DNA from 2 places in the Aliivibrio thorii genome. Region 2 is predicted to be linked to the other one. Evidence: riboswitches for the same ligand, from Rfam matches in the RefSeq annotation. Region 2 holds a riboswitch; the other holds the start of a gene.
The links. A riboswitch is a leader RNA that binds a small molecule or an ion and turns the genes downstream of it on or off. The one in region 2 is predicted to bind lysine.

Region 1 (16,779 bases), 660 kb from region 2:
CTGACTCATGCAGTAAGAAGCAGAGGTTATGCTGACTTGCACCATAACAAATCATACGTAAATTGAAATCCTCTAAAGTACCGAATACTTGTTTAGCTGAGCCTTTAGAGTGACTCATTTGATTACCAATGAGGGCAACTAAGCATAAATTGTGTTCTATTTCTATTGTGCAGAGTTCTTCAAGTTCTTGCTGTGCTTCTGCTGGCAATTCAGGCGCTTTTCCGTTGGTATTTGTTTGATCCAATGTTAATGCAACACTGACTTCAGAAGTTGTAATTAAATCTACAGATATTTGGTATTTTGCCAAAATTTTAAACACTTCGGCAAGGAAACCGTAAGCATGGAACATGTTTGGACTATGCAACGTCACCATCGTTTGATTACAACGCAAGGTTAGTGCTCTAAATAAAGGCGCACTATTTACCTGTTGTTTAATCCATGTGCCGCCTTTTTCTGGTTCTTTTGATGAACCAACAAATACCGGAATTTGATGGCGAAGTGCTGGCAATAGGGTTGATGGATGCAATATTTTAGCCCCATAATTTGCCATTTCAGAGGCTTCGCTGAAACTGATTTCAGGGATTGGTGAGGCAGCAGAGGCAATGCGTGGATCGGTTGTATAAATACCCGGAACATCGGTCCAAATCTCTAATCCACACGCATTCACTGATTCTGCAATCAAAGCGGCACTGTAATCACTGCCTCCTCGACCTAATGTTGTTGTATTCCCTTGGCTATCTGAGCCAACAAAGCCCTGTGTTACAACGATATGTTTTTGGCATAGAGGTATCAGTTTTTCTCTAGCTAAACGAGTAATTTCTTCAAGTTGAGGTTCACCTTTACCAAACTTGGAATCGGTGCGTAGTACGGTTCGAATATCAAAGCGAACCGCAGAATTTCCACGTTCAATCAATAGTTGAGTAAAAAGGTGGGTAGACATTAACTCACCACACGCGACAAGGTGGTCAGTAAGTTTATCGCTAGGTTGGAAAGTCGCAGCGTCAGCCGCTTTTTCTATATCATCAAGAATTTCAAGAATGGCTTTTTCAGGGTAAATTGGATCGGAAAGTTGGTCTAATACTGAAAAATGTATGGACTTGAGTTCAGAAAGGATTGCTTTTTTTCTTTTGTTATCTTGTGTGCCGTTTGCGAGTTCAACTAAAAGATTAGTGACTCCGGAGCAAGCACTGATAACGACAAGGTGAGTATTTTGGTTCTGTTCTATGACATAAGCGCTGCGGCTCATTGCTTCAAAATTTGCAACACTTGTACCGCCAAATTTAGCAACATTTATAGAGTTCACTTTCCTGTCTCCCGACTACATCCAATGTGGAAATAAATGTGAAGAGTCATAGCAAAAAATAAATAGCTGCTAGAAGCTCTCCACTTAAAATTAAGTGGCAATCGTAAGGATTCAGCCAGTACGATCGATAATCTTTTCCCAATCAAGATTATCTCGGCACTGCTCTCCCTCACTTATTTGTTTGGGAGTTTGGGCTCCACAAATAAAGCTACCTAGGCAGTGCTCCTCTTCTGTGTACGTTTTATATAACAAAACATATGTTAACAATGTGCTTTTTTATGAAACAAATGTCAATCAATAGTAATGACTTTATTTGCATTTCTCCGATTTAAAGTAAATATAAGTGTTTTATGGCTATTTTCTATAGTTAAGTCACTCTAATTACTTCGTCTAATTGAGTTTAATTATTATTGTGTCTATTCTTTAAACACCCTATATTTCAAGGAGTGAATGATGCAAAGTTTTATCCCGCCAAAAAGAACCCTTATGGGACCTGGACCTTCTGATATATCGCCACAAGTATTGCAGGCATTAAGTCGCCCAACGATTGGCCACTTAGATCCTCTATTCATTAAAATGATGGATGAAGTAAAAGAGCTACTTAAGTATGCATTTCAAACAGAAAATGAGTTTACCATTGCGGTTTCTGCACCAGGAAGTGCAGGAATGGAAACTTGTTTTGTTAATCTCGTGGAAGAAGGCGAAAAAGTTTTAGTCTGCCGTAATGGTGTTTTTGGCGAGCGTATGCGTCAGAATGTTGAGCGATGTGGTGGAACTGCGATTGTTATCGATGATAAATGGGGTGAGCCAGTTTCACTAAATAAAGTTGAAGAGGCTTTACTGCAACATGCAGATATTAAGATCGTCGCTTTTGTGCATGCAGAGACATCAACCGGTGTATTAAGTGATGCAGAATCCATTTCAACTCTTGCGCGTCAACATGGCTGCTTAACTATTGTTGATGCAGTAACGTCGTTGGGTGGTGTACCATTATTCGTTGATAAATGGCAATTAGATGCGGTTTATTCTGGCTCTCAAAAATGTTTATCTTGTACTCCTGGTTTATCACCTGTGACGTTTTCTAAGCGAGCGGTCGATAAGATGAAATCAAGAACTAAAGCTGTGCAAAGCTGGTTCTTAGATCAAAGCTTAGTCCTGTCTTATTGGAGTGGTGAAGGAAAACGAAGTTATCACCATACTGCGCCTGTAAATAGTTTGTATGCATTGCACGAATCATTATTGATGCTTAAAAATGAAGGATTAGAAGCCGCGTGGAGTCGACATGCATTTTATCATCAAGAATTAAAAGAAGGATTAGAATCGCTAGGTATTCAGTTTATGGTTGATGAAGCGTATCGTTTACCACAGCTTAATGCCGTTTATATTCCAGAAGATGTTAGCGATGTAGAAGTTAGAAGTCGATTACTGAATGAGTATAATTTAGAAATTGGCGCAGGGCTGGGCGATTTAGCCGGAAAGACTTGGCGTATTGGTTTGATGGGGTATGCAGCTAAAAAAGAAAATGTCGCATTATGTTTAAAAGCATTATCTGACGTTCTTTAGGTTACAAATACAAAAGCCGCTAAAAACGTAGCGGCTTTTTACTGTGTCTTTATTTATGATTTTATTTTTGACGTAACTTTTCGTCGAGTTGTACCAATTCAAATTTGTTATTTGGAAAGAGAAAAATGGCTTCTCTTCTAATATCTTCTGCTCTTTTTTCTTCGCCTAAAGCTTGATAAGCAATGATTAGGTTTTGATAAAAGGCTGGTCTTGGCTTGGTTTTAATCAGTTCTTTTGACCAAGTAATATAAGGCGTGATCAGTTCTGGTTTTTTATTCATTATCCCAATGGATAGTTGAGCAGATAACACATCCCAATTAAATCTGTCTTCCCAAATCACAGGATTAGTTACTTGATTTAAAATATCAGGGTTCATTGGTCGAGTCGTTTCAAATTTAGTTAAAACCCAATTCGTGTGAAGTGTTGAAAGCATATAAAAAGCAGTGACAATTGGCAGTACTAATGAGCTGACTCGTAATGTTATTTTACTGATATCACTAATGCGGTACTTTTTATATTTACAGCTTAGTTGATCTATCCAGAACAGAAGAATGATGAATGTAAACCAGTGCAGCATAGAGTGGTAAAATGGATACTCTAATTGACTATGAATAAAGATCGGAGCAATTAAAGCGAGCAAAGCAAATTGTGTATCTAGTTTGCTTTTTCGTATTTTGAGTAACACTCCTCCCGCGGCAATTAACAAACCTAATATTGCAACGATACCACCTTCTACGCCCCAGTATAATACTTCATTGTGAGGATGATCCATTGAAGGCAACCCAGGTTTATAGCTTGATGAAATTTGGTGTTGTTTTGCTGTATATAGGGTGTAATCAGCCTCGAAATTACCATAACCATAACCGGTAATCGGCTTTTCTAAAAACATGTCTAGAGCTTGTGGAAAGGTATATCGTCTTGGACTTTCTAGATCCGCTTTTTGACTAATTAATGATACTTTAGATAAATTATCTTGAGATAAGTTAAATAAAACAAAGCTACCACTAAAACCAATAATTAAGGCTAATACCCAAGAAAAGAAACGTTGTTTTGTACAATATTTCCACATGTATGGCGTTAATAAAATAAGGCTGAAAACCGTCGCTAGCCAACCTGTACGAGACGCTAATACGACGATCAGTGGTAAGGTAAATAAGATCGTTGCATAAAGTAGAGTGAGTGCAATAACATTTTCACGGTATTTAATTGGTTGTCGAGCAAGGAAGTAAGAGGCGATAGCGAGCCCTGTCGCTAGAAAACTTGCCATTACATTGGGTTGTTGAAAAATACCGTAAGGGCGATTTGCTATAACGTTATAACCGAAGCTGTTCCCTTCCTTTAGAAAAAGGTATTGGATATAGCCAAAAACTGCTTCGATTAACACTGAACCGATAATACACCACAAGAGCCACTGCTTCTGTTTATTTGAAAAGGCGAATTGTTGCAGAGTAATGAAGAAAAGTAACCCAGCCCATAAACCTAAAAACTTTCCTAAAGCTAATTGAGGAGAGGCGTCGTGATAGAACAGAGGAAGGGAAAGTAAGCTAACGGCGAACAATAAAACCAGAGTTAAGGTGGAATATTTAATTAGTCCCTGTTTTGCTGTATGAAATAAGGCAATTGCGATTGCAATACTTGCAGGGATCCAAGAGGCGGCATTGAATGCTAGGTGTAGCCCTGAACCTCCTGGGTTAGGTTGGAAAAAATGAGCACAAACAAAGAAAAGAACACTTAAGCTGAATAGATAGGATTTAGTTAATGGTTTTTTAATCTTTCTAGCTTCTAATAATGTTCCTTGAGTGAGTAGCGTTGCCATGTTTCATTAATTCCTTATTACGAGCATGAGAATAAAAGTAAAGCCAACAAAATGCTGGCTTTATTCTATCTGATCCAAGCAATAAAAGGCTTAATTTTATTACTTTAGCATTGGTTTTAAGAAGCGTGCCGTATGAGAGCCCTCAATTAATGCAACATCTTCTGGTGTTCCCTCTGCGATGATCTCTCCGCCTCCTTGTCCACCTTCTGGGCCCAAGTCGATAATCCAGTCTGCGGTTTTAACAACATCAAGGTTATGTTCGATCACGACAATGGTATTACCTCGCTCACGTAAACGATGCAAGACGTTCAATAGTTGCTGAATATCATGAAAATGCAGACCTGTTGTCGGCTCATCTAGAATATAAAGCGTTTTCCCGGTGTCTCGTTTTGATAGTTCACGAGCTAGTTTAACCCGTTGAGCTTCACCACCAGATAGTGTCGTCGCAGCTTGCCCTAAACGAATATAAGACAGTCCTACATCCATTAAGGTTTGTAGTTTTCTAGCGATAACAGGTACTGGTTCAAAGAAAGAGTGAGCATCTTCAATCGTCATTTGAAGAACTTCATCAATACTCTTGCCTTTGTATTTTACTTCTAGTGTTTCGCGATTATATCGTTTACCAGTACATACATCACATGGCACATAAACATCAGGTAAGAAATGCATTTCTACTTTGATTACACCATCACCTTGGCACGCTTCACAGCGACCGCCGCGAACGTTAAAGCTAAAGCGACCTGGTTTATAACCACGAGAGCGAGATTCGGGCGTACCAGAAAACAGCTCACGAATTGGTGTGAAAATTCCGGTATAAGTCGCAGGGTTTGAGCGAGGTGTTCGGCCTATTGGGCTTTGATCTATGTCGATAACTTTATCAAAATGTTCGATCCCTTTGATCTTCTTATAGGGTGCTGGTTCTGACGTGGTGGCTCCGTTTAATTGGGTATGAGCAATTTTAAAGAACGTATCGTTAATCAGTGTAGATTTACCTGAACCAGAAACCCCTGTTACACAAGTAAAAAGACCGACAGGTAATCTTAATGTCACGTTTTTTAGGTTGTTGCCTGTCGCGCCAATTAACTCAACCTGCTTTTTCGGATCGGCTTTGATGCGCTCTTTAGGCACCGCGATTTCTTTAGCACCACTTAAGTATTGACCTGTTAGCGAATCTGGATTTGAAATAATATCTTGATAGCTACCTTCTGCAACAATATGACCTCCATGAATTCCTGCCCCAGGGCCAATATCAATAATATGATCGGCACTTCTTATCGCATCCTCATCATGTTCAACAACAATAACGGTATTACCAAGATCACGAAGGTGGTTAAGGGTTTTCAATAGGCGTTCATTATCTCGTTGATGAAGACCAATGGAAGGCTCATCAAGAACGTACATAACACCAACTAACCCGGCACCTATTTGACTTGCCAGACGAATACGTTGAGCCTCGCCACCAGAAAGAGTATCAGCACTGCGTGATAAATTAAGATAATTTAAGCCAACATTGATAAGGAAATGCAGCCGTTCATTAATCTCCTTCATTACTTTATCTGCTATTTGAGCTTTTTGTCCTTTTAGTTCCAATGTACTAAAAAAGGCCATTGAATCTTGAATACTCATCTCACAGATTTCAGGTAATGTTGTATCACCAACAAATACGCTACGAGCTTCTAAACGTAAGCGAGTACCGTGACAGCTTGAGCATGATTGAGTTGAAATATACTTTGATAGATCATCACGCACAGAGCTTGATTCTGTTTCTTTGTAGCGACGGTCAAGCGTATTTAATATTCCTTCAAAAGGGTGACGCTTAACGCGTAGATCGCCGCGGTCATTGCTGTATTGGAACTCAACTTCTTCCGTTCCTGAACCATTAAGAATGATATTTTGAAATTTCTTTGATAATGATTTAAATGGCACAAAAAGATCAAATCCATAGTGCTTGGCTAATGAACCTAACATTTGAAAGTAATAATAGTTTTTTTGATCCCAACCTTTAATCGCCCCTTCAGCAATACTGAGCTTATTATCTAAAACAATACGATCAGCATCAAAATACTGTTGAACCCCTAAGCCATCACAAGTACCACAGGCACCTGCTGGGTTGTTGAATGAAAACAGGCGAGGTTCAAGTTCAGACATGCTGTAACCACAATGTGGACACGCAAAATTGGCAGAAAAAATTAGAGGCTCATGATCGGTGTCATCCATATAATCAACAACAGCAATACCACCAGTGAGTTCTAGTGCGGTTTCAAAAGATTCGGCAAGACGTTGTTTTAAATCATCTCGAACTTTAAAGCGATCAACAACCACTTCAATAGTGTGCTTTTTATGAAGTTCTAATGTTGGTGGATCGGAGAGATCACACACTTCACCATCAATACGAGCACGAATAAACCCTTGGGCAGCTAAATTTTCTAAGGTTTTAACATGCTCACCTTTACGCTCTTTCACAATTGGAGCCAATAGCATGAGTTTTGTGCCTTCTGGCAACTCTAACGCTTTATCAACCATTTGACTGATTGTTTGTGCGGTTAGTTCGACATGATGTTCAGGACAGCGAGGTTCACCAATACGAGCATACAAAAGACGTAAATAATCATAAATCTCAGTAATCGTACCAACAGTAGAGCGAGGGTTATGAGATGTTGATTTTTGTTCGATAGAAATAGCAGGAGATAGGCCTTCAATGTGGTCAACATCTGGCTTTTCCATTAATGATAAGAACTGACGAGCGTATGCAGATAAAGACTCTACATAGCGTCGCTGACCTTCTGCATACAAAGTATCAAAGGCCAAAGAGGATTTTCCTGAACCAGATAACCCTGTAATAACGGTTAGCTTATCTCTTGGGATAGTTAAACTAATGTCTTTTAGGTTATGGGTTCTTGCCCCTCTAACTTCAATTTTATCCATGGAAATGTCTCTCTGCTTTAAAGAATAACTAGGATAAGTATTGCACAGAGTATCAAAACAACAAAGAGGTACTGGGTAAAAAAACAGTGGTTTTATTAAATTGGAGATAGTATGGGGGAAATGAAAACGCCTTGATATGTATCACAAGGCGTTTACATACTGGCATGTAGAGGTTTTACTTTTTACCTGTCGTTTGCTTTGCGAGTTCTGAAGATTTTTTATCTTTTAAATAAACATTCTCGTAGCAGTAGTTAGTTGCCTCGATGTAACCTTCAACGCTACCACAGTCAAAACGCTTACCTTTAAATTTATAGGCAAGAACACACCCTGATTGAGCTTGTTTTAGTAGTGCATCCGTGATTTGGATTTCACCACCTTTACCTGGCTCTGTGGTTTCTAGAATTTCAAAAATATCAGGAGTTAAAATGTAGCGACCAATAATCGCAAGGTTGCTTGGTGCTGTACCTGGTTCTGGTTTTTCAACCATGTTGTCTACACGATATAAATCGTCTTTGATCATCTCACCAGCAATTACGCCGTATTTGTGAGTTTCATCGTCTGGCACTTCTTCTACTGCCACAATAGAGCAGCGGAATTGTTTATACAGCGCAACCATTTGAGAAAGAACACCTTGCTCTTCATTTACGCATAAATCATCAGCAAGTACGACTGCAAATGGTTCATCACCGACTAACTCACGGCCAGTAAGAATAGCATGACCTAAACCTTTCATTTCTCGTTGGCGGATATAGGTAAAGTTAGCCGCGTCGATCAGCTCACGCACATCTTCCAGTAACTCTTCTTTATTTGTGCCACTAATTTGATGTTCTAGCTCGTAGTTTTTATCAAAGTGGTCCATTAAAGAGTGCTTACCACGACCTGTTACGACACAAATTCCATCCATACCTGCATTGATAGCTTCTTCTACGCCGTATTCAATCAGAGGTTTGTTAACTACTGGCATCATTTCTTTTGGCATTGATTTCGTTGCTGGTAAAAAACGAGTGCCGTAGCCTGCGGCAGGAAAGAGACATTTTTTGATCATTACAAGGTCCTAGAAAACAAGATTAAAATGAGTAAATAATGCTTACTTGAGCATTACTGTTATGAGTGCAGTTTAGCGATTAAGTAAACTGAAATGAAGCGCTTTAGGTGAAAAGAGAGCTTAGTATCATTATTAATTAAGTAATATTCATTAGTTCTTTAAACCAATCCCAAATTCCGAATGAGAAATTATGAAATATATCGATTCCTAGTGCTGATTTTATTAAATATAAAGTAATAACCGCTAGAGAAAATAAGCTCATTACACCTAGGGATGTTAACAATGTCATGATAAAAAGAGCAAAAGGAGATTCACTTCTTAGCTGTTGTCTAAAATCACGACCTAATAAGAAGACGAAAAAGTAGCGTTTATTGAATATAGAAACGCTTTTTCGTTTGCTCAGCAAAGCTGGCAAACCCGTCTGTTTGTAAGAAAGCAGAGTCACCCCGACTAAGGGGAAGACAATCTGAATGGCAAGGGCGTCACTGGCCAACGGTGGGGTCTGAAGGAAGCCATAGGAAGTTAGATGTACACAACTAACCGTAACCTGTTTCGGCAGCATTGGTGGGTAAGCGTCCGAAATAGCGCGAAGCCCGATACTTAGTCAGACCAATGTTGTGCTTGAGGGTGGGATATCTAACAGGGAGTCAGTGCAATAACTGGGGAAGTCTGGCATCAGATCCAGCTATCAGCTGGAAGCATTATATCAAGAGGTGACTCAAGAATAGTGTTGGTGTGAGGTGGCAGATGAACCCGTAGTAGTGAGTAAGGCTAGGCCGATTAAAGCCAGTAATGGTGTGGAGGATAAAACCAAGCCGACTATCAGCAGCGTGTCTGATTAGAGTCAATTGTTACCAAAAGTGCAATTGGTTGCGAAGGGGGGAAGCTTACTTAAAGACTATTACGGAATATTAGCGATGTTATATGGGTACACAAGCTATTTGACGAAATAGGACATCTGGATTTGGTTACTTAGGAATAAGTGGACTGATACCAAGAGCCGTACAGAGGAGTAATCACAGACCTTGAGGTAGATTGCCAACTGGCTAGAACGTCTCAAATCTGTGATGAAACACACTCACCATACAGACAAGAAAATACGAAATAATAGCGCACTTAATTGATGGAAAAACGATGAGAAAATTCTACAGCTTATATGGACGCTTACTCGATTTGAGAGGGTTATATAATGCATTTAAACAAGTGAAAAGAGCAAAAGGTGCGGCCGGAATAGACAGGCAGAGCCTGAGTGACTTTGAACAAAATTTAGTAGAAAACTTAACGGCTCTTCATCAGGAATTAAGCCTTAAAACGTATCAACCTCAACCTGTTAAACGGGTAGAAATACCCAAAGATGGTGGTGGAATTCGTCTATTAGGTGTTCCGACGGTTCGAGATCGCATTGTACAACAAGCCATCGTTGATGTGCTTGACCCCATTTTTGACCCAAACTTTCATCCGTCAAGCTACGGATACAGAAAAGGGCGAAGTTGCCACCATGCAATCAATAAAGCATCAATGTTTATCCGACAATATCAACGACAATATGTCGTTGATATGGACTTATCGAAATGCTTCGACATGCTCGATCATGACTTGATAATTGAGAGCATAAAGAGACGAGTAACAGATGGAAGTCTCCTAAAACTCATCAGGCAGTTTCTCGAAAGTGGGGTAATGATAAATGGGACATACGAGCCGACGACGATAGGCAGTCCGCAAGGTGGGGTAATTAGCCCCCTTATTGCTAATATCTATCTCGATAGATTCGATCAGCAAATGATGGCAAGAAATCATCGCATAGTGCGCTATGCGGATGATATTTTAATCCTATGCTGCACGAAAAAGGCAGCGGAAAATGCTTATGCCACGGCGGAAAAGATCCTAGAGGGCGAACTCAAGTTGGAGATCAACAAAGAGAAAAGCCACATAGCACACAGTGATGAGGGAATTAAGTTCTTAGGAGTAGAAATAAAGAGTAGATATACTCAAATTCAACCTAAGAAATTAACTGCCTTCAAAAATAAAGTTCGAGATTTAAGCCGAAGAAATGGCGGTAAGCCACTATTGCAGGTAATCAAAGAGCTAAATCCCCTGTTGCGTGGTTTTAGCCAATACTTTCGGATAGCCAATGCCAGTAAGCAGTTTAAAGCATTAGCAGTTTGGATAAGAAGGCGACTTCGTAGTATCCAGTTAAGGCTTCATCGATGGTTAAAGCAGCATGGTTACAAACCGCCCTTCAAATGCATCAACATGCGAGTATGGAACTCGTCAAAGAGTCCACTAGCGAGCTATGCTATGCCAAATCAGTGGTTTACCGAGTTAGGAGTATTTAATCTTGAAACGAGTAAGTGTCGGAAAAGTGCTCACATACGAATATAAGTAAGCAGGAGCCGTGTACGAGGTCCGTACGCACGGTTCTGTGAGAGGGATGAGGCGGTAACGCCTCACCCTACTCGATGTTTTATGTTGCTAATTTAAGGGGTTATTTTTCTACACTGCCGCCTTGACCATATTCAAAAGCCTTGATTACACCCTTAACACCTTTAATATTACGAGCTACATCTGCAGCAATATCACCTTGCTCTTCTGTTACAAACCCGACTAAGAATACTTCTTGTGCTTCTGTAAATACACTTACTTTAATGCCATTTAATTCAGATGTTGCAAGCAAAGACGATTTTACCTTTGTAGTAATCCAGTTATCGTTATTCACTTGTGTAAATGTCAATAAAGGACGAATTCTAATTTGGTTGTAAACAGTACTAACACCATTCATTGCTTTAATCTGTTGTTCAAACTTTTGATTTATTTGAGCATCCTTCGCTTGTCCCATTAACAGTACTTTACCGTCATAGGAAACTGCACTTACTCGCATATTATATTGATAAGGAGATTTGTTCGCTAAGCCTGTTGCTTCTAATGATCGGTTTTTATCTGACAACTGTTCTTTCATTGAGCGGTTGTCTGTTACTACGGAAGCAGTTGTTGCTGCCCCTGCAATAAATAAACCAGCACACCCTTGTAATAAAACGGCAGAAAGTAAAAGCGCACTTAATCTAACTAATTTCATATGATTACTCAGAATGTTGTGGGAAGAGAACTTGATCAACAAGATCGCAAATACAATGTAAAGTTAAAAGGTGAACCTCCTGGATACGAGCGACTCGATGAGAAGGGATCCGGATCTCTACATCAGATTCACCTAATAGACCAGCCATTACGCCCCCGTCCATGCCAGTGAGGGCGATAATAGTCATATCACGACTTACCGCTGCTTCCATTGCCTTTAGGATATCTTGACTGTTTCCACTTGTCGATAAGACAAGTAAGATATCACCAGGTTGGCCTAGCGCCCTGACTTGCTTAGAGAATATTTCCTCGTAATTATAATCATTGGCAATCGCTGTTAATGTTGATGTGTCTGCGGTGAGCGCCATAGCAGGTAAACTAGGACGTTCTGTTTCAAAGCGATTTAATAAGCATGATGCGAATTGCTGTGCATTAGATGCAGAACCACCATTACCGCAACATAGAATCTTATTGCCATTTAGCAAGGTAGCAACCATTGCCTGAGAAGCATGCATAATATGATCAGGAAGCGCTTCAGCTGCCGCAATTTGAATTTGAATACTTTCAGTAAAGCTTTCTTTGATGTGTTCTAGCATTGTTTACCCTTCAACAATTGCATTTTTGATCCAGTTGATTTCCTTACCTTGAGAGTGGATAGCAACTACATCAAATCTAAAAGATGTATGTTCAACAGAGAGCCCATTTTTCATGAGCCAAAAGAGAGCTGTTCGTTGTAATTTACGCTGTTTCTGCCATGTTACCATTTCTTGGGCTGAACCGTAATTTGAAGATGTGCGATATTTAACTTCGACAAAGACGAAGGTGTCTCGATCTCGCATGATGAGATCGAGTTCCCCTGTTTTAGAATGGAAATTTCGAGCAATGAATATAAGTTGGTGTTTCTCTAAATGACGCTGAGCCACCAACTCATAATATTCACCTTTTGCTCGCTTATTCTGATTTTTCTCCATGAATAGCCCAGCTCATTTGTCGTTGAATAACGCACTCTTTGTTAATGCTGAGCTCACCTGTTTTACCATCCATTTCGTAATTATCAACGGCTTTCATTTGTGGTAATTCAGTGATTAATTGATAGGCATCCATCCCAAGCGCATGAAGTCGAGTTTCGCCATTACTGCTTTTTGGCCAAAGCTCGTCATATTGACTTTTAAAGTTATTATCTTCATTTATTAATAGTGGAATATCACTAAATTCAATACCATGGATTTCGACTAGCTGAGTCTGACGTCCACTGTTACTTCGAGAGCTAGCATACAGCTTTGGCGGTGTGATACCTGGGTTAATAGCCACATCAATGAAGGGTTTTAATAGTACTAACTCACTGCTTTTCGCTACCATGTAAACAGCATCGATATCACGACGGCTACGTGGTTGGGACTCTAATTCCATTCCAGCTAATGCATTCATTTGATAAATTCTGGCTTGACTGCTTTCTAGGCCAAAAACACTATTCACTTTTTGTTGCAGTTGCGATTTCGAACCAAAATAACTGATAGAAGGTTTTTTCGCTGTTAATTGATACCATTTATCGCTAAATGCTTGGCTTAGACGTTCCCCCATAGTTCCTTGTGGAGCAAGAAATAGTGGATGTTTATGTCCTTTTTTAAAAAGGTGGATAGCTGCTTGCTCGGCTTCCTGTTCTGGAGATAGTGTAAAGTAACAACTGTTTTTATCTACATCAATGTCACTTGGGATGTTAAGGGCAAGTTGAGCAATATTTGAATTATTTAATGATTGAAATTCTTCTATTTTGCTACGAACTAAAGGGCCGACAACAAATTGAATTTTTTCTTGCTCTAAGGTGGCTATGATGTCTTCCATCGATGTGATTTCAGTATCAATGATTTTTAGAGTTGTAAATTCACCACGTTCTTTATCTTCCATCATCATATTGATGAAGCCATCACGGACACGAATGCCTTGAGGACCAAAGCGTCCTGATAGAGGTAAAAGTAACGCAACATTTTCAGGGCGAGTAATTTCAAGCGCAAGGATATCTAGAACTTCTTGTGGGGTGTAAATCGCGGCAGGATGAGCTGGATTAGCTAATAACCATTCATTTAATGCTTCTTGAAGACGAGTTGGAGAGCGCTTTAGAGTATCAAGGTATGTCGCTAATTGAACCCAGCCATGTAAAATGGTTTCGTTATCATCTAATTTAATATCTTGAAGGTTAACAGTATTTAATGACGATATATTTGTCCAAACTTGAGACCATAATTGTTGCTTTTGATCCTCTGGAGTATAGCGGTCAAGGTTGATCAATTCTCTTGTTGCATTAAGGTTATCGCCGTTAAATAAGTATAATTCGTGGCGTAACTTGTAGTATTGAATCCATTGGCTGTCTTCAACTTTCCACCATGCTTGAAAGTTAAGAACTTGAAGAGCTTCTTCGTACTTATTCTGTGTTTTAAGCATTGTTGCTTGGCTTAATTGAACTTCAGCTGTTTGAGATGGGGACAGTTGCGAGCCTACTAATCGCGTCAGTAATTTATTTGCTAGCTCAAAATTTTGTTCTTGCACTGATGCTTTTAATGCCATGATCAGGAAATCAGCTTGAAGCGTACCTTGTTTTTGATCCGCTTTTAAAATGTATGCTGAGCTGGTTTCTGATGGTGACTGTGTAATATCGAGACGTTCAGGTGCTTTTGGTGAACTTGAACATGCAGCTAATGTTAGCGCTAAGGCTACAGGAGCTATAAGGCGTGTTACACTGTTCTTTCTAAGGGTCATATTTGCCATGGGTAATATACTGGTCCTACTAAAAAGGGCTGTTGTTACTATGGATGCTAATCACCCGAACAGCTAAAATATTATTTTCATTATAGTGATGTCTACTCATATTCCCTATATTAATCGCAGAAGAGATAGTAAACAAATGACAGATCACAATTTATCTGTGGTAGAGACTGCAACTTTGTACATTGTTCCTACACCAATCGGTAATTTAGGAGATATAACGCAACGAGCTTTGGAAGTTTTAAAGTCCGTTGATTTAATTGCTGCTGAAGATACTCGACATACAGGCAAATTATTGTCTCACTTTGGTATTTCTAGTCAAACATTTGCATTACATGATCATAACGAACAGCATAAAGCAGACCTGTTGATCAGTAAATTACAACAAGGTAAATCTATTGCCCTTGTCTCAGATGCGGGAACTCCATTAATTAGTGATCCAGGTTACCATTTGGTGAACCGTTGTCGTCAAGCAAATGTCAATGTTGTGCCATTACCTGGTGCTTGTGCTGTTATAACAGCATTATCAGCGGCAGGTTTACCTTCTGATCGTTTTAGCTTTGAAGGCTTTTTACCGCCAAAAAGCAAAGGTCGTCGTGATAAATTTGAAGAAATAGCACAAGCAGAACGTACGTGTATTTTTTATGAGTCGCCACATCGTATTATGGATTCGTTAGAAGATATGTTGACGGTTCTTGGTGCTGAAAGACAAGTGGTTTTGGCTCGAGAGTTAACTAAAACCTATGAAACGATTTATGGCGCACCGCTAGGCGAATTGATCGAGTGGATAAAAGAAGATTCAAATCGTAAGCGTGGAGAAATGGTTTTATTAATTCATGGCTTCAGAAGTGAAGCAAAAGATGATCTTCCATTTGAAGCGACACGCTCAGTTTCTATTCTAGTAAAAGAACTTCCGCTTAAAAAAGCAGCAGCAATGGCCGCTGAAATTCATGGTGTGAAGAAAAATGCCCTATATAAATGGGGTTTAGAGCATTTAGATTAAGATAATTGCTAAAAAGAGGTGGTAACTTATAACTGACTCTTATATCATTCGCGTCAGGAGCTGACTCGGTAATCGCTGCTTCATTGATGTCCTTCGGGATACTGATGAAGGGGAGGAAAGTCCGGGCTCCATAGAGCAGGGTGCCAGGTAACGCCTGGGGGGCGCAAGCCTACGACAAGTGCAGCAGAGAGAAAACCGCCGATGGCTTAATCTTCTTTATTCTTCGGAATAGGAAGTAAGCACAGGTAAGGGTGAAAGGGTGCGGTAAGAGCGCACCGGGCGTCTAGTAATAGTGCGTTGCAAGGTAAACTCCACCCGGAGCAAGATCAAATAGGCCCTCACATAGCATTGCTCGTGTTTGGGGGCGGGTAGATTGCTTGAGCCTGTGAGCGATTGCAGGCCTAGACGAATGGTTACCACCGCGCAAGCGGGACAGAACCCGGCTTATATGTCGGCCCCTAACTTAGCCCACCATAGTACTATTTCGGTAGTGTTATGGTGGGCTTTGTGCTTTCTGCTACATTGGTTTAGAATTATCACTAATTTGACACACATCTCTGCATTTTTAGTTTACACTTCCAACTAAAATTCAGTCGCTTATTCTCATAATTACGGTAGTAAATACTCACTATGTCTGAACAATTTCAACACGTATCCGTTCTTCTTCATGAATCTATTGATGGCTTAGCTATTAAACCTGACGGTATCTATATTGATGGTACTTTTGGTCGTGGTGGTCACAGTCGTCAAATTTTATCGCGATTAGGTGAAAACGGACGTTTGTACAGTATTGACCGAGATCCTCAAGCGATAGCTGAAGCGAAAACAATTACTGATCCTCGATTCAATATTATTCATGGCCCATTCTCAGGTTTAAAACAATATGTTGAAGAGTTAGATTTAGTTGGTCAGATTGATGGTGTTCTGCTTGATTTAGGTGTGTCGTCTCCTCAATTAGATGATGCTGACCGTGGCTTTAGTTTTATGAAAGACGGTCCTTTGGATATGCGAATGGACCCGACATCAGGTATGCCTGTATCTCAGTGGTTGCTGGATGCTGATGTGGAAGATATTACGTGGGTTATTCGTGAATTTGGTGAAGATAAGCACGCATGGCGCATTGCAAAAGGTATTGTTGCTTATCGTGAGAATGAAGAAAACGAGCCGTTAACACGTACAAGCCAATTAGCTAAATTAATTTCAGATGTTGCTCCTAAGAGCTATAAAGAAAAAAAACACCCAGCAACACGTACTTTCCAAGCTTTCCGTATTTATATTAATAGTGAGTTGGA
Region 2 (16,779 bases):
AATAGTGCGAGAAGCAATCGTAATATCACCCAGTGTGTCATTATTTTGTGCTGCTTTATGTGCAACAACCCATCCAACGCCACCAGCACCAATTTGTAGAATAGACATTATTGTTTTACCCTTATTTGCTCTTGTTCAATTACTAAGTTATCAATTTGTTCCAATAAAGATTCAAAATCTGAAACCTTCAAGCATGGATTTAAGATGGTTAGTTTCAACGCGACATTATGATTAACGACCGTTTCACCTAACACGGCTATACCACGCGTTAACGCTTCTAGCCTGACTGTTTTATTTAGTTTACCTAAATCCTTGATAATTTTACTGTTAGAGCGAAACAATACGGTTGAAAGTGACGGTTCTTCCAGTAATTCAAAACGATCATTGTTTTGAATTACATCTGCTACTTGCTTGGTTTGTATCAACAAATGGTCGTACATTTTTCCTAATTGCTCTGCCCCTACATTTTGCATTGTCATGAAGACCTTTAGGGCATCAAAACGTTTAGTTGTCGCTATGGATTTGTCGACTAAGTTAGGTAGCAACTCTTCTTCGCGATTGAGATAGTCAGTATGGTGCAATACAAATTTAAAATTTGCTTTATCTTTAAGCAGCAACGCCCCGCAACTCACCGTTTGATAAAATAGCTTATGGAAATCAACACTGAGTGAATCTGCCTGCTCAATACCTGATAATCTATGCTTACTATTACTTAGAATAAGAGCTCCACCATAAGCTGCATCAACGTGAAACCACATACCTTCTGCTTGTGCTATAGAGGACAATGCAGATAAATCATCAATGGCTCCGTGATCTGTCGTACCAGCGGTTCCCACTAAAACAAATGGAATTAACCCTTCTGCTTTCAATTCACGGAGTGTTATCTCTAATGAATCGATATGGATCGTGCCATTTGAGTTTGTTTCAACACTAGATACTGAATGCTCGCCCAACCCTAATAAAGACGAAGACTTATGTACTGTAAAGTGTGATTTTTTAGAGCATATGATGCGTAATTTATTTGAATACTCTGGTAAGCCCATTTTTTGAATTGAGTGTTGACTTATTTTGTCTGCTATCCAATCGCGGGCAAGTAATAATCCCATTAGATTGCTTTGTGTCCCACCACTAGTAAACACGCCATCAGACACTGTTCCAAGCTGGTATTTTCCACATACCCAATCTATTATTTTTGCTCTACATAGGTTGCTGATGAGGCTTGATCCCACGAATCCATTGATTGATTAAGCGCTGCTATCATAGCTTCAGCAGCAATAGAGGAAAGTAATGGCGGAGTATGAAGATGCGCAATACAGTTTGGGTGCTGAACAAATATTGAGTTTTTAACCACTAGATCTGTTGTTCTATCAATCACATTCCGCAGTTCTGATGGTTCATCATCTAGATTTACGTTTTGAATGGCTTTTTCAAGTAAGGCTGGTGTAACTCCTGAATACGGGGATCTCACCTGTTCAAATACCGAAACTAATGCTTGATTGGTATGATTCAACATAGAAAGGAATTTATCACTTCCTCCTGTCCCTATTTGAATAAAGTGTTGTTTCCATTTTTCTTGTTGGTTGAATTCTTCCTGACTATTTGATTCTACCAATTGAACTGATAACTGCGACATAGCAACATCAGTTCTCTCATCAAAGAGTGCACTCATTTTTATAACTTTGAAAATTAAGATGTGAAAAATCTATCCATAGCAAAATGCATATAGAAATTAAGCCACGTAATGGCCATTATTTTTCAAAGGATCAAGGTTCGGTGATGCTTCCTGTTTCTAGGACAGGGCATAATGGAAGTATTAAGCAGATTTGAGAATGTAATTTAAATGTGTCCAATGTTGGGTTTCCCATAAGCATGACGTTACCGTCACTAGTATCCCTTCTATCAACAAATTGTTGTTGATACCTACCCTACGTATTTACTCTTTAAATTCTAATAAAAATATAAAGTTAAAACGCGTCTCCCCCAGAATTATTCCGAGATTGTGAAGGAAAATAGCACAGCTGTTCATATTATGGAAATTTTTATTCATAATCATTAAATTATAAACGTAAAAAAGCCCAATCATTTCTGACTGGGCTCTTCAATTTGGAGCGACACACGAGGCTCGAACTCGTGACCTCAACCTTGGCAAGGTTGCGCTCTACCAGCTGAGCTAGTGTCGCATGCTACATCTTACGATATAGACTTTAATCGATGGTGCCCCGGGCCGGACTTGAACCGGCACAGCGCGAACGCCGAGGGATTTTAAATCCCTTGTGTCTACCAATTCCACCACCAGGGCACGCAATTCTTTATTGCGATGCTCCTAACCAATGTGTTCTAAAAAGAACGGTTAGACACCATCTTTAAAACAGTCTGCCAATGTTACGTGACTGCTTTTTTACAAATTTGGAGCGACACACGAGGCTCGAACTCGTGACCTCAACCTTGGCAAGGTTGCGCTCTACCAGCTGAGCTAGTGTCGCATGCTACATCTTACGATATAGACTTTAATCGATGGTGCCCCGGGCCGGACTTGAACCGGCACAGCGCGAACGCCGAGGGATTTTAAATCCCTTGTGTCTACCAATTCCACCACCAGGGCACGCAATTCTTTATTGCGATGCTCCCAACCAATGCGCTTTATAATAAAGCAGGTTAGACACCATCTTTTAAGCAGTCTGCCAATGTAACTTGACTACTTTTTTACAAAATTTGGAGCGACACACGAGGCTCGAACTCGTGACCTCAACCTTGGCAAGGTTGCGCTCTACCAGCTGAGCTAGTGTCGCAAGTCTTCTCTACAAAAGAGAATGGAGGCGCCTCCCGGAATCGAACCGAGGTTCACGGATTTGCAATCCGCTGCATAGCCACTCTGCCAAGGCGCCGTTGTAGCCTCAATTGGTCGACTGCTTATTTTCGGCCTTCCTCTTGGGTACAGGACGCATTCTACTGATTCAGCACTTAGAGTCAACACTATTTTTGTGTTTTTGTTTCGTTTGAATAAAATGCGTTCAAAATGAATATAAAACAAACGAAAACAAGCTCTTCAGCCTACTTAAGGAGTAAGTTAATTGAAAAAATCGCTCTGATTACAAGAAAAGATTCAATACAAAAGCTTGTTATATCAGATCACTATACATAATTTATTTTTAAAATATAATCGAGTAGGGTGAGGCTTTTGCCTCATCCCTCTCACAGAACCGTACGTACGGACCTCGTATACGGCTCCTGCAATTTACTATTTCTTAATAAAAAGAAGCGAGTACACCTGTTTTAACTTCGTCTATTGAATACAAGCCTAGATTTTTGAACCACTGATTAGGCATCGCATAGCTTGCTAACGGACTCGCACTGTTTCGCCATGAGTCCATTTTTATGGACTTAAATGGCGGTTTGTACTTTAGTTGCTTAAGACGACGATGCAATCTGCACCGCTTCTTCCACAAACTCATTTGTACCGCTCGCAATCTCCGCCTTATCCAAGCCGCAAGGCTTTTCAGTGTGCTCGTAATATTGGCTATTTTGAAGTAGTTTACAAACCCTCTGAGCACTGGATTCAGTTGCTTTAGCACTCTCGCTAAATTCAATCCTCCATTACGCTTGGTGAGTTGTCTTACTTTCGCTTTTAATGTTTTGAGCTTCTTTTCTTGAATTGCCGTGTAATTTGTAAAAATTTCCACTCCCAAGAATTTAATACCTGTATCGCTATGTGCTATATGGGTTTTCCGCTCATTCACTTTAAGTTTTAGCGTTACTTCTAAAATATGGCTAGCTACTTTTAATGCATTCTCTGCACCCTTTTTAGAGGTGCAGAATATCAAAATGTCATCCGCGTATCGCACTATTCGATGCTTACGCCTCATCATTTCTTGATCGAATTCATCTAAGTAGATATTAGCAAGTAGTGGACTAATCACCCCACCTTGTGGACTGCCTATTACACTATTCTGCCAGTTTTCACCAACCATGACTCCACTTTTTAGAAATTGACGGAGCAAGCCTAAGATACTGCCATCCACGATGCGCTTTCGCACGAACTTGATTATCAGATCGTGGTCAAGCATGTCAAAGCATTTAGACAGATCCATATCAACAACATGCCGCTTATTATATTTACGTATAAAGAGTGTAGCTTTGCTGATGGCTTGATGACAGCTTCGCCCAACCCGATATCCATAACTGGATGGATGAAAGTTTGGGTCAAATATGGGAGTCATTATATTCGTTAAACATTGTTGAACAATTCGGTCTCGAACTGTGGGGATCCCCAATAACCTGATACCGCCATCGTCTTTGGCGATCTCAACTCGTTTTACGGGCCGCGCTTGATAGCGCTTTTCTTGTAGTTCAAGTAATAGTTTTCTGAGCTCTACTTCCAAATTTTGTGTGAAATCATCGATACGCTGCCCGTCAATACCAGCTGCGCCTCCATTCTTTCTCACTTGTTTGTATGCCACGTAAAGCGCTTGCAGTGATAGCATGCGCCCGTAAAGGCTATAGTGTACTCTCAAATTATTATCTCACATCACCTGCTGCTGACTTTATTTATGTTGGTTAGGTTTATTTCGTTGTCGCGTTAAGTTTTCTAGCAAGGCTACGCCCTTTTATTCGCAATATGCTTAACCGCCTCTATGCCTCTAGTAAAGAGAAACACTTACTCCCCGTGCCCAGTTCTATTCACAGCTTTAGTATCACCCTTAGCCATTAAAATAGAGACTTTACCTTATTTGGTAATTCGTGAACCCATCATAAATTACGTCACTTTAAGGTAATTTATAAATCACTTCCCCCCTTCGCAATCAATAAGTGCTTTTGGCTCAAATTGACTCTATCAGATATATTACTGATAGTCGGCTTGGTTTTGTCCTCCACACCATCACTGGCTTTCACAGGCCTAGCCTTACTCACTACTACGGGTTCATCTGCCACCTCACATCGGCATTAGATCTTGAGTTTCTTCTTGAATCTAAGCCACTTACTGACAATTAAGTTTAGATGCCAGGCTTCCCCAGTTATTGCACTGACTCCCTGTTAGATATGCCACCCTCAAGCACAGAATTGGTCTGACTAAGTATTGGGCTTCGCGCTATTTTGGACGCTTACCCACCAATCCCGCCGAAACAGGTTACGGTTAGTTGTGTACATCTAACTTCCTATGGCTTCCTTCAGACCTCACCGTTAGCCAGTGACGCCCTTGCCATTCAGATTGTCTTCCCCTTAGTCGGGGTGACTCTGCTATCTTGCAAGCAGACGGGTTTGCCAGCTTTGCTGGGCAAACAAAAAAGCGAACCTAAGTTCGCTTTTCATCTCAATTAACTAACTAATCGTCTGCATTAAGCAGATCATTTTTTGCGGCAGCTAAGTATTGGACCATAGACCAGTATGTCAAAATTGTTGCTACATAAAGCGCAACATAACCAACCCATACCATCCAATCATCATAACGCCAAATCAAAACCCATAGAGCAAACATTTGAGAAACTGTTTTTACTTTTCCAATCCATGAAACAGCAACACTTGCACGTTTACCAATTTCCGCCATCCATTCTCTGAGAGCTGAAATAATAAGTTCACGGCCAATCATTGTTATTGCAGGAATAGTAATCCAAATAGAATGGTAATGCTCAGTGATCAAGATTAAAGCCGCTGCAACCATTACTTTATCAGCTACAGGGTCTAAAAAAGCACCAAAACGAGAGGTTTGACCTAATTTTCTTGCAAGTAATCCATCCAACCAGTCTGTAAAACCTGCGACCCAGAATACCATTGCAGCAGCAACCGCTGACCATTCATAAGGTAAGTAAAAAACAACAACAAACACTGGAATAAGTGCTAGCCGGATAAACGTGAGTATATTTGGTATCGTTAATCGCATAATAATTCTTAAATTTTGGTCTGCTGATCCTATGGTGCGCTTTTTTTATCCGTGTTTCAACGCATCCTGTATTTTTTCTGCCAAAGAATGACTAATTCCAGGCACTTTGGCTATTTCTTCAACACTTGCACTTTTTAATTCTTGTAGACCACCTAAATATTGCAATAAAGCCTGCCTTCGTTTCGGGCCAACCCCTTCGATATTCTGTAACGTACTGGTTTTTCTTACTTTCGCACGTTGCGCTCGATGACCGCTAATCGCGTGGTTATGGCTTTCATCCCTAATATGCTGAATTAAATGCAGAGCTGGTGAATCACTTGGCATTGAAAATTCTTCACCCGACGTTTTAACCAAAGTCTCCAGCCCATGTTTACGTGTCACTCCTTTTGCGATACCCAGTAAAAGAGGTTGTTTTGGCCAATCATCCCAATACTTAGAAATAACATCATAGGCCCTATTCAACTGCCCTTTACCACCATCAATAAAGATAATATCTGGAATTTTATCTACATCGAGTTGTTTACTGTAACGACGTTCAAGCACTTGAGCCATCGCTGCGTAATCATCGCCTCCGGTTATTCCAGTTATATTATAACGTCTATACTCTGCTTTTACTGGTCCTTCCTGATTAAAAACAACGCACGAAGCAACTGTCTTCTCCCCCATAGTATGACTAATATCAAAACATTCCATCCGTTGAATTGACGCTAAGGATAATGCCTCTTCAAGCTGTTTAAATCTCTGGTAAATCGTTAATTTATGATTCGACTTACTCGTCAATGCCGTGAATGCATTGGTATCCGCTAATTTTAAATAGCGACCTTTTATTCCTTTAGGGTTTAACTGAAAAGTCACTTTTCGACCAGAAAGTTCAGTTAATGCAGCCTCTAAACTCTCACCATTAAATTCGAAACTCGTTACCACTCGGTTTGGAATGGTTCTACCCTGAGAATGATTTAAATAGTACTGTGTTAAAAAGCTTAGAAAAACTTCATCTTTTTCTGTTTTAGCTGGAATTTTAGGGAAGAAACTACGGCTACCTAAAATCTTACCTTGCCTTATCATCAGCAAATGAACGCAAGCCAATCCATTTTCTATTGCAAAACCTAAGACGTCTAAATCATCACCACTATCATCAGACACGTACTGCTGTTCTTGCACTCGCCTCATCGCTTGAATTTGATCGCGGATCATTGCGGCTTTTTCAAACTTCAATGACTGACTTGCTTCTTCCATTTGTTCAACTAATGTCTGGATAACTTGCCTGTCTTTTCCTTGCAAAAATAAACGAATAAAATCGGTTTGCTCTTTATATTCTTCATCACTAACAATTCCTTTTACACAAGGAGCTAAGCAACGACCAATTTGATGCATCAAACAAGGACGGTGTCGATTTGCATAGACTGAATCTTCGCATTGACGGATAGGAAATAGTTTTTGAATTAAATGAAGACTTTCACGAACGGCTCCAGAGTCGGGATAAGGACCAAAATACTCCCCTTTTTTTCGTTTCGTACCACGATGGATAGAGATCCTTGGATGTTTATGATTGGAAATAAAAATATAAGGGTATGACTTATCATCTCTAAGCAATACATTATATTTAGGCAAATACTGCTTAATATAATTGTGCTCTAAGATGAGGGCTTCGGTTTCTGAATGTGTCACTGTTACGTCTATTTGGGCAATATGAGTAACAAGAGCTTTTGTTTTTTCTGAAGGGATATTACTGCGAAAATAGCTAGATAATCGCTTTTTTAAATCTTTTGCTTTACCTACATAAATAACTTCAGCCTCAGTGTTATACATTCGATAAACACCGGGCTGATGAGTTACAGACTTTAAGAAAGCATTTGAATCAAAAGAAGGCACTACAATGTCTCAGCATCTAAGATACCATGACGAATAGCTAAATGAGTTAATTCAACATCACCGCTTATGTTCAATTTACTAAATAATCGATAACGATAGCTGTTTACTGTTTTTGGGCTTAAATTTAGCTGTTCGGAAATATCCGTTACTTTTTCGCCTTTAGTAATCATCATCATTATTTGTAATTCACGCTCTGACAACTCTTTAAATGGGTTCTCAGAATCAGGAGTAAATTGACTTAATGCCATCTGTTGTGCAATTTCTGGTGATAAGTAACGTTGTCCACTTTGTACCATACGAATAGCATTTACCATTTCGTCTGGACCAGCCCCTTTCGTTAAATATCCAGCCGCTCCAGCTTGCATCACTTTCGTTGGAAACGGATTTTCAGTATGAATAGTTAATACTATTACTTTCATATCTGGATTGAATCGTAAAATCTTTTTAGTCGCCTCTAGGCCACCTATTCCAGGCATGTTCATATCCATTAGAACAATATCTGCCTGCTCTGTTCGACACCATTTTACGGCATCTTCACCGCTGTGAGCTTCCCCTACTACTTTAATTCCACGGACGTCTTCAAGAATACGTCTAATCCCTGTGCGAACCAGCTCATGATCATCTACAAGGAAAACTTTAATCACAACTGACACTCCGACTTAAATTTACAGCTACCTCTACTGAGGTAAATTTTATGCTCTATTTTACCTTAAAAAATAAGGCTGTCTCATATTGATTATGCGTTAAGACGCAAAGTTTTACTATTAAAATAGTATTGACTTTAAGGTTCATTTACCTATCTATATCACGTATTAAAAAAATAAGTACATGAAATAAGAGAAGTAAGTTTCAACCTTATTACATCAATATACAATAAAAACATTCGTTAAAATAGGCCTAATTGCGACGCAGATAACTGCGTAAAATCTAAACCAATAAAAGGCAATATCCCATCCGCAATCGGTTTTAATTGTTTTTCAACATAGTGATCGTAATCTATTGGATTTTTTAGATACTCAATAGGCTCAGGCCCTGCGGTTGTAATGATATATTCAATCCAACCACCATATTTATATTGAGGTGGCTTCCCCATTTTTTGACGATAATGATCAGCCAGTCTCGCCGCTTTAACATGAGGGGGGACATTCTTTTGGTAATCATCTAGTTTTCGTCTTAATCGTTTTCTATAGATTAATTGACTATCTAGCTTTCCTGATTTCGTATCATCGACATAAGTACGAACATAGTCTTTGACTTCTTGCTGATGAAAAACTTTATCAAATAATACTTTTTGGAACGTTTGTGACAAAGGCGTCCAATCCGTTCTTACTGTCTCTAGCCCTTTGAAAACAATCTCTTCTTTACCATTTTTTCTAATCAATCCGGCATAACGTTTTTTTGAACCCGTTTCTGAACCTCGAATTGTTGGCATCAAAAACGTACGATAATGTGTTTCATATTCAATCTCTAAGGCAGAATCAATGTTGTAAATCGATACTAAATGCTGTGTCCACCACTGATTAATATGCGAAACCAAGCTCTGTCCTATATCATCCGCTTCTTCTGATGACATCGCTTTTCCTAAGGTAACAAATGTCGAATCTGTATCACCATAAATAACCTCATAACCTTTTTCTTCAATTAGCTCTCGAGTCGTTTTCATTATTTCATGTCCACGCATCGTAATTGAAGATGCTAATCGATGATCAAAGAATCGACATCCAGATGAGCCTAAAACGCCATAAAAAGAGTTCATGATTATCTTAATTGCTTGAGAAAAAGCTTTCTCATTATTACGTTTTGCTTCGTCTCTCGCAGACCACAATGATTCAATTAGTACTGGTAAGAAGTGTTTTTTTCTATGAAAACGCCCACCTCTAAAGCCTTCAATCGCTTGTTCTTCTTCTTTTCCTATCTCTTGTTTTAATCCTTCAATCAAACCAAGAGGGTCAATTCTAAATGTTCGAATGATTGAGGGGTATAATGATTTAAAATCTAGAACAAGCACTGATTCATATAAACCCGGTTTTGAATTCATAACATAGCCACCAGGGCTTGCTATCCAACTTTCACTCTCTAAGTTTGGCGCGATATAACCCGAGCGATGCAATCTTGGTAAATATAAATTAGTAAAAGCGGCAACAGACCCTCCTATACGATCTAATTCCACACCTGTTAATTTAGTTCGTTCAATAACAAACTCAATCAAATGGGTTAATTCAAAGATACGGGTAACCAAAATACAGTCTTGTAAGTTATATTTAGCGAGCGATTGCTTATCTTCACGATACATTCGATTAATTTCACCCATACGATCACTTGGGTCATGTATCGATTTACCTTCATTCAGTAACTCTTGCGCTACTGACTCTAAAGACCAACTCGAAAAGTGATATGTCGCGGTTTTAAGTGCATCGATACCATCTAAAACCACTCTTCCAGGAAAAGAAAGAAAGCCTTGTTGACGGTTTTTATCTGAATCTCGCCAATATAATGTGCTATTACCCCTACCAATTCGAAAAGCTAGGTTATGCCATTTAGCTCGTTGAATTAATAATCTAAAGTCAAAATTAATAACGTTCCACCCAATAACAATATCAGGGTCAAATGTCTGAAACCAATGTTCAAGAGCTAGTAACAGTGCTTTTTCATTATCTACCCATTGAATAGATTGAGCCGAATTTTCAGGTTCTCCCACCATAATTATTCGAGAGTCTAAATCACTATGGAGTGCCACCGAATACAAAATGCCTTTTTCAGAACATTCGATATCAAGCGAGACTTTGGTGAATTGAGGGGAGATAGGAGCTGACTTTATTTTAACATTGCGGTATTCAATATAACCTTTCTTCTGTATCGCGGTTCCTACAAAATTCAAACCGCCACAAATAAAACGCTCCATTAAATAACGGTCAGCTAATCGAATATCACTTTCAAAAATAGGCAAATCGGCATGTTCAAGCAATTGACTTACTTGACGTTTTTGTTGAGTCGTTGAAAAGTAAAGACCTACAACAGGTTCATGGTGAAAGGTTGCTAACTGGGTTTCCTTGATAAGATAACGAATGTTCTCTAATTTCAGTAAAGATTCATATTCAGGTAAGCGTTCTTTCAAAATAAAAGCAACGGCTTGTTCATTCTCAATCAATAGATGTGCGATATGACCATCACATTTAACCCATAAATCAATCAAAGTATTAGAGTTTATCTCTTTATTTTGTCGAGTAAGTAAAAAACCACTCTGATATGAATTCAATGCTTACCCTATTCTTCTTTCAATTTTATTAAACTCACTGACAACCCAACCACCAAATTCTTCTAATAAAGCAACAGTTGAACGCTTAGGGATTTTGCGTCCTTTTAATAACATGACGACCCTTTCAATTTCAGTTTGTTTTTCTGGATAATATTCCAAAAACTTTCGAGCACAAAGTACTGGATGATCATACCAGCCCTTATCCTTATGCATGACTAAAGAATAGCAGCTTCGTAATAATTTTTTCGCTATCGTTTTCTGTTGTTCCACTTGAACATTGATGTTGGTACTACCTGATATTTTTTTAGTGTATACCTGTAACCATTCCTCTATGTCCATATTCATATTTTTTGCGATCTCCCAACTTGGTTCAAAATCACCAAATCGTGTAGATAAATCATCACCGAAAACACAAACACAGCAATGACGAAGCCAAAAACCCCAACTGAATATGGATTCTAACTGCAATACCTCATTTACTTCTCCAATAGTAAACGTAATCCCAGTTATTTGAGGGTACTTAGATTGAAACCTTACCTTAATTGTATTAATTAAAGTTTGTTCTTTATTGGTTAAAGGAACTGTTGTTATCAATGTTACATCTAAATTAGAGCGGCCAGGAATCGCTTCACGCCTTGCTACACTGCCATATAAATAAATACTATGAATCGATTTAGGTACAGCAGAGCGAACATGGACGATAAGATCTTGAATGACAGGCTCGAATTCTTTTTGAAAGGGTGAATGTTTATCAATATTAGGTAAAGTATAACGAGACACAAAGCACTCCAATCAGTATAGATAAGAGAGTCATGATCGCGATTTAAAGAATAAAAAGCAATAAAAAACCGGCCATGATGGCCGGTTTATTTATAACTAAAAGACGCTTACGCTGTTACAGTACGCTTTTTAGACAGAACCATTAAACCACTACAAACAAAGATAAATGCAGCAGTAGAAGCAAGGAATGCCATCAATACAGAACCTGTAAAACCAAGAGCGATATAGCCAACCGCAGAAACAGCAGCAATTGATAATGCATAAGGTAATTGAGTTGCAACGTGATCAATATGGCTACAACGAGCACCAGTTGAAGAGAGAATCGTCGTATCTGAGATTGGAGAACAATGGTCGCCAAATACAGCCCCAGCCAATACAGCACCTAGCATTGGTAAGATTAGCGTAATATCTGTTGCTCCAGCCATGTCACCTGCGATTGGAAGCATGATGCCGAATGTACCCCATGAGGTACCTGTACTGAATGCCATTAAGCCAGACAGTAAGAATAAAATAACAGGGATCCAGTGAATACCAATACTGCCTTGCGCTAAACTAGATAAGTAGGAGCCCGTTTGCATATCACCAATTACAGAACCAATTGTCCATGCAAATAATAAGATCAGAATTGCACCAAACATAGACTTAGCACCGATCCACATTGTCATAGCGATATCTTTAATATCAATACCTTGACGGAATACAGTAAGTAATGCTGCCGCTAAACCGATTAGGCCGCCGTAACATAATGAAGCACCAACATCTGTATTTTCAAATGCACCAAGAATATTAAATTCTTTACCGTCGCCAATTAATGCTTGAGCACCAGTATAAATCATGAAGAAAATAGTCGCTACGATAAGTACGATAATAGGGAAAATCAAATCTGATACTTTACCCGTTTCACTTTCCGTAATATTTAGCTCTTCATTTAAATCTTTAGATTCAGCATTAACCGCTTGATCATCAAATCCATTACCACGCGCAGCTTCATTTTCATGATCGCGCATTGGACCAACATCCAATTGAAACCAAACAACGGCAAATACCATTAATAAAGCAAACACTGCATAAAAGTTCATTGGGATTAAACGTACATAAGCGCCTAATGCCGAATATTCAGTCACACCATGGGAAACTAAAATGCCACCAATAATAGTAATAATGTAAGCACCCCAGCTTGACGCAGGCATTAACACACACATTGGAGCAGCCGTTGAATCTAGGATATAAGCAAGCTTGGCTCTTGAAACATAAAAACGGTCAGTTACAGGGCGGGATATTGAACCAACAGCTAAGCTATTAAAATAATCATCAACAAAAATGAAGACACCAAGAAAGGCAGCAAGTAGTTTTGCACCACGTTTACTTTTAATTCTTGTTTGTGCCCATTCTGCGAATGCACGAGTACCACCAGAAAGAGTCAGCAGTGCTGTTGTCATACCTAATAAGATTAGGAAGGCAACAATACTCATATTCCAAGTATTAATAGAACCATCATCGATGAAAACACCTTTAACAGAACTAAAGGTATAAGATGCAGTGCCAGAAATGGAGTAATTAGACAGCAAAATTGCGCCTAAAACGATACCTACACCAAGAGAAAGTAATACTCGGCGTGTAACAATTGCTAAACCCAAAGCCACTAATGGGGGCAATATTGATATCGGAGAATTTGAAAAATCAGCTAAGTTCATGATCTACAACAACCAGTTTGGTTGGAGATCTACTGTTGACACGGCAATGCCGTTATAAAGGAAGTGAATATTAAAACATTTCCCCACAGTAGCGCTCCATAGTTAAAAAATAAAATTGACTATGGCAGTGTTATTCCTTTTCGAAATAACCCCAGCTAATACGTTTGATGAACGTCATTAACTTCGGCATTGACTCCTTTCGATTGTTGTCATAGGAATCACCCTCAAACAATCTACTCTTAGACAATGCGCCTCTACCCGTTTAGGTGGAAGTCATTGTACGGACTGAACACAATTTTGCAATACTATATCTGAGTATTTTAACATTAGATTACCAGCTAACTAGAATGGGATACTCTATCAATATTTAATTACAATTTTTACAATTTTTACAATCATAAGGAACCACTCTTAATATTCTTATCATTAAGATGGTTTTTATTTATTTATTTATTAAAAAATTTGTTATATTATTTTCTTGTTATATAATAATTGTATTATCAAAAATAAATTATGGAATCAAAAATGTCTGATACTATTAAAACACTGCTAAACTTACGTAGCCTACGCGTACTATCTCGTGAAATGACACTTGAGCAATTAGAAGAAGCACTTGAAAAACTACAATCAGTTGTAGCAGAACGTCAAGAGTCAGAAGCTGAAGAGCGCTCTCAACTTGCTGAGAAACAAGCAAAACTTGAAGAGTTCCGTCAAATGATGATTGAAAGTGGAATCGCACCAGAAGACCTATTAGATACAATGTCTTCTACAACAGTTAAAACTAAGCAAAAACGAGCTCCTCGTCCTGCTAAATATAAGTTCTTAGACCATGCGGGCGCTGAGAAAACATGGACAGGCCAAGGCCGTACTCCATCAGCTCTTCAAACTCAACTTGATGCTGGTAAATCTTTAGAAGATTTCTTAGTTTAATCATAGCGTATAATTTTTATATAAAGGGCCATTCTATAATAGAACGGCCCTTTTTATTTATGGCTGAACACTATCAACCTTCATAATTTATATCTCTAGTTTGGAAAGCATAGATAAACATGACTGTAATGGATCAATTAAAAACCACCATTTATATTTTTAGAATACGTATGCTATACCAACGTTACCTGTAGAGCTCGTCGTATGTTCTATCATAGGGCTATCCTCTAAATTTCCTTCTAGATTAACGTAGCGAAAACCACCTGTAGCACGAATATTTGGTGTTACATGAAAATACGTTGATAAACCAATAAAAAATTGCCCATCCCAGTCAGCATCAAATTGATGCTAGATCGTAACAATAACCGACACACGCTTACCGTTTAAAAACTCACTCGGACTCAGAAAATTTAATGCCTTTCTAGGCCTCGAATTAATCAAAAACTCTGCCTGTTTAATCTCTTTTGCTGCAAGTTCTCCAATGGCCATTCCCTTTGGGAAAAAACGTCTTAGTAAACCATTGGTATTCTCATTCAAACCTCGCTGCCAGGAATGGTAAGGTTTAGCAAAATAAATGTCACAGTTCAGATGCTTAGCTATCTTAGCATGACCCGCAAACTCTCCGCCATTATCAAATGTGATTGTTTTGCAAAGCCCTTTAAAGGGCTTCATCATGCGATTTATTCCACGAGTAACGGCTTTTTTGGACTTACTGCGTACTTTACAGGTAACTAATAGCTTAGATACTCGCTCTACCATCGTGACTAAATACCCATCTTGGCCATAAACTGTATCACCTTCCCAGTGGCCAACTTCTGATTTATCGTCAACAATTGTAGGCCGTTGAGAGATATCAACACGGTTAGGGATTAATCTTGCTCCTGCTTCTACACCTTTACGTAGTTTGTATTTTTTACCTTTTCGAGCAAGCATTCTTTGCCAATGCTCTCTTTTAACTACATTGTAAATCGTACTGCAACATATTGTATTTTCTATTTTTTCTTTACGAATCCGTCCAGATATCTGCTCTGGACTCCAACCAAGTTGCAGGTATGTTTGAATAATTTTCTTATTCTTTTGGTTACATTTTGTATGCTTAATTGAAAGTGTTCTTTTTTGAAAAGCATGTCTATGCGCTTGCTTGGCAGAATAACTTCCAGCAGGACAGCGTCGTAATTCCCTTGAAATGGAACCATTGCTCCGTTTTAATTTTTGTCCTATTTCCCGAGCAGAAATACAGTGTGTATTCCAAGCTTCAATCTGGTATCTTTCACTTAGTGTCAGTTGCTTATATTGGTGTCCCATGGGATTACCTTAGTTGATTGTGTGAGAGCTTGAAGCTTATAGGCAACTGACTCTCTAATCTATACCAAAGTGTGTCGGTTATTCTTGGGATCTAGGGATTAATTGCACCATTTGTTCTTTGAGATTCCTCCAAAGATACTCCATATAAATGATTATTCAGCTTTTCACTATTATATGAATAACCAAACGACGGAGTTATCGCCCACCCTTTTCCTCTAATAGGTAAACGCCAGGCTGCTTCTGCATATATCCCATTATGAGCACGTCCAACATCAATTCCACCGGTTAATTCAACAATAACTACATGAGTAATCAATAACTAACGCCGCCTAAAATAGATCTCTTACGCTCATCTAACTGTTGCATAGCTATATTATCAGAGTCTTCAGGTTGAAATGTACGTGGATCATACATAAAACGAAATATAATATTTTGTGGGGTTCCTACAGGGTATAAGCGATATCCCCCGCTAAGCCCACGTAAAAAGATATGCTCTCCCTCATAGCCGCTCACAGGAATAATGGTCGTATTAGAAGAAGTATTTTTATAGAATGAAGGAGAATAAGCAGCAGCACCAATCGACCACTGAGAAATTTTAGCATGTGCGTTGACAGCAACGGCAAGTGCTGCACCAACAATCAATCTACTTATTACTTTATTCACAACAGCCTTTTAGTGCTTTATATAACTTACAGTGATGCAATTTAACATTAACTAATGCACTATACAGTGCTTGATACTTTTTCATAGTTTTTTAGCCTTACTGTTTACGGTTCTTCCCTATTTACTTATTTGTAGGCGTATCGAGTAGGGTGAGGCGTTGCCGCCTCATCCCTCTCACAGAACCGTACGTACGGACCTCGTATACGGCTCCTGCTTACTTATATTCGTATGTGAACACCTTTCCGACACTTACCGTTTCAAGATTAAATAGTCCTAACTCGGTAAACCACTGATTTGGCATAGCATAGCTCGCTAGTGGACTCTTTGACGAGTTCCATACTCGCATGTTGATGTGCTTAAAAGGCGGTTTGTAGTTATGCTGCTTTAACCATCGATGAAGCCTT

Region 1: linked by a shared signal. The riboswitch ahead of lysC (lysine-sensitive aspartokinase 3) and the one ahead of AC2IP4_RS04760 (Na+/H+ antiporter NhaC family protein) in region 2 are both predicted to bind lysine.

Annotation. Positions count from the first base shown of each region.
Region 1 is NZ_CM170654.1:373,395-390,173, forward strand. It holds gene lysC (lysine-sensitive aspartokinase 3) at 1-1,303, opposite strand, end outside; lysine riboswitch at 1,369-1,541, opposite strand; gene AC2IP4_RS01710 (pyridoxal-phosphate-dependent aminotransferase family protein) at 1,757-2,866, shown strand; gene AC2IP4_RS01715 (PglL family O-oligosaccharyltransferase) at 2,928-4,682, opposite strand; gene uvrA (excinuclease ABC subunit UvrA) at 4,782-7,607, opposite strand; gene galU (UTP--glucose-1-phosphate uridylyltransferase GalU) at 7,783-8,652, opposite strand; gene ltrA (group II intron reverse transcriptase/maturase) at 9,787-11,034, shown strand; gene AC2IP4_RS01735 (BON domain-containing protein) at 11,138-11,725, opposite strand; gene AC2IP4_RS01740 (phosphoheptose isomerase) at 11,730-12,320, opposite strand; gene AC2IP4_RS01745 (YraN family protein) at 12,324-12,695, opposite strand; gene AC2IP4_RS01750 (penicillin-binding protein activator) at 12,676-14,487, opposite strand; gene rsmI (16S rRNA (cytidine(1402)-2'-O)-methyltransferase) at 14,624-15,487, shown strand; RNA gene rnpB (RNase P RNA component class A) at 15,544-15,950, shown strand; gene rsmH (16S rRNA (cytosine(1402)-N(4))-methyltransferase RsmH) at 16,118-16,779, shown strand, end outside.
Region 2 is NZ_CM170654.1:1,037,674-1,054,452, reverse strand. It holds gene AC2IP4_RS04830 (carboxynorspermidine synthase) at 1-108, opposite strand, end outside; partial or broken gene AC2IP4_RS04825 (pyridoxal phosphate-dependent decarboxylase family protein) at 108-1,612, opposite strand; tRNA gene AC2IP4_RS04820 (tRNA-Gly) at 2,105-2,180, opposite strand; tRNA gene AC2IP4_RS04815 (tRNA-Leu) at 2,213-2,299, opposite strand; tRNA gene AC2IP4_RS04810 (tRNA-Gly) at 2,408-2,483, opposite strand; tRNA gene AC2IP4_RS04805 (tRNA-Leu) at 2,516-2,602, opposite strand; tRNA gene AC2IP4_RS04800 (tRNA-Gly) at 2,714-2,789, opposite strand; tRNA gene AC2IP4_RS04795 (tRNA-Cys) at 2,812-2,885, opposite strand; gene ltrA (group II intron reverse transcriptase/maturase) at 3,246-4,481, opposite strand; gene pgsA (CDP-diacylglycerol--glycerol-3-phosphate 3-phosphatidyltransferase) at 5,321-5,875, opposite strand; gene uvrC (excinuclease ABC subunit UvrC) at 5,921-7,747, opposite strand; gene uvrY (UvrY/SirA/GacA family response regulator transcription factor) at 7,747-8,391, opposite strand; gene AC2IP4_RS04770 (DNA polymerase II) at 8,634-11,003, opposite strand; gene AC2IP4_RS04765 (nucleotidyltransferase domain-containing protein) at 11,007-11,783, opposite strand; gene AC2IP4_RS04760 (Na+/H+ antiporter NhaC family protein) at 11,891-13,477, opposite strand; lysine riboswitch at 13,559-13,742, opposite strand; gene AC2IP4_RS04755 (H-NS family histone-like protein) at 14,003-14,407, shown strand; partial or broken gene AC2IP4_RS04750 (MipA/OmpV family protein) at 14,567-14,752, opposite strand; gene AC2IP4_RS04745 (IS30 family transposase) at 14,756-15,712, opposite strand; partial or broken gene AC2IP4_RS04740 (MipA/OmpV family protein) at 15,822-16,363, opposite strand; gene AC2IP4_RS04735 (group II intron maturase-specific domain-containing protein) at 16,590-16,779, opposite strand, start outside.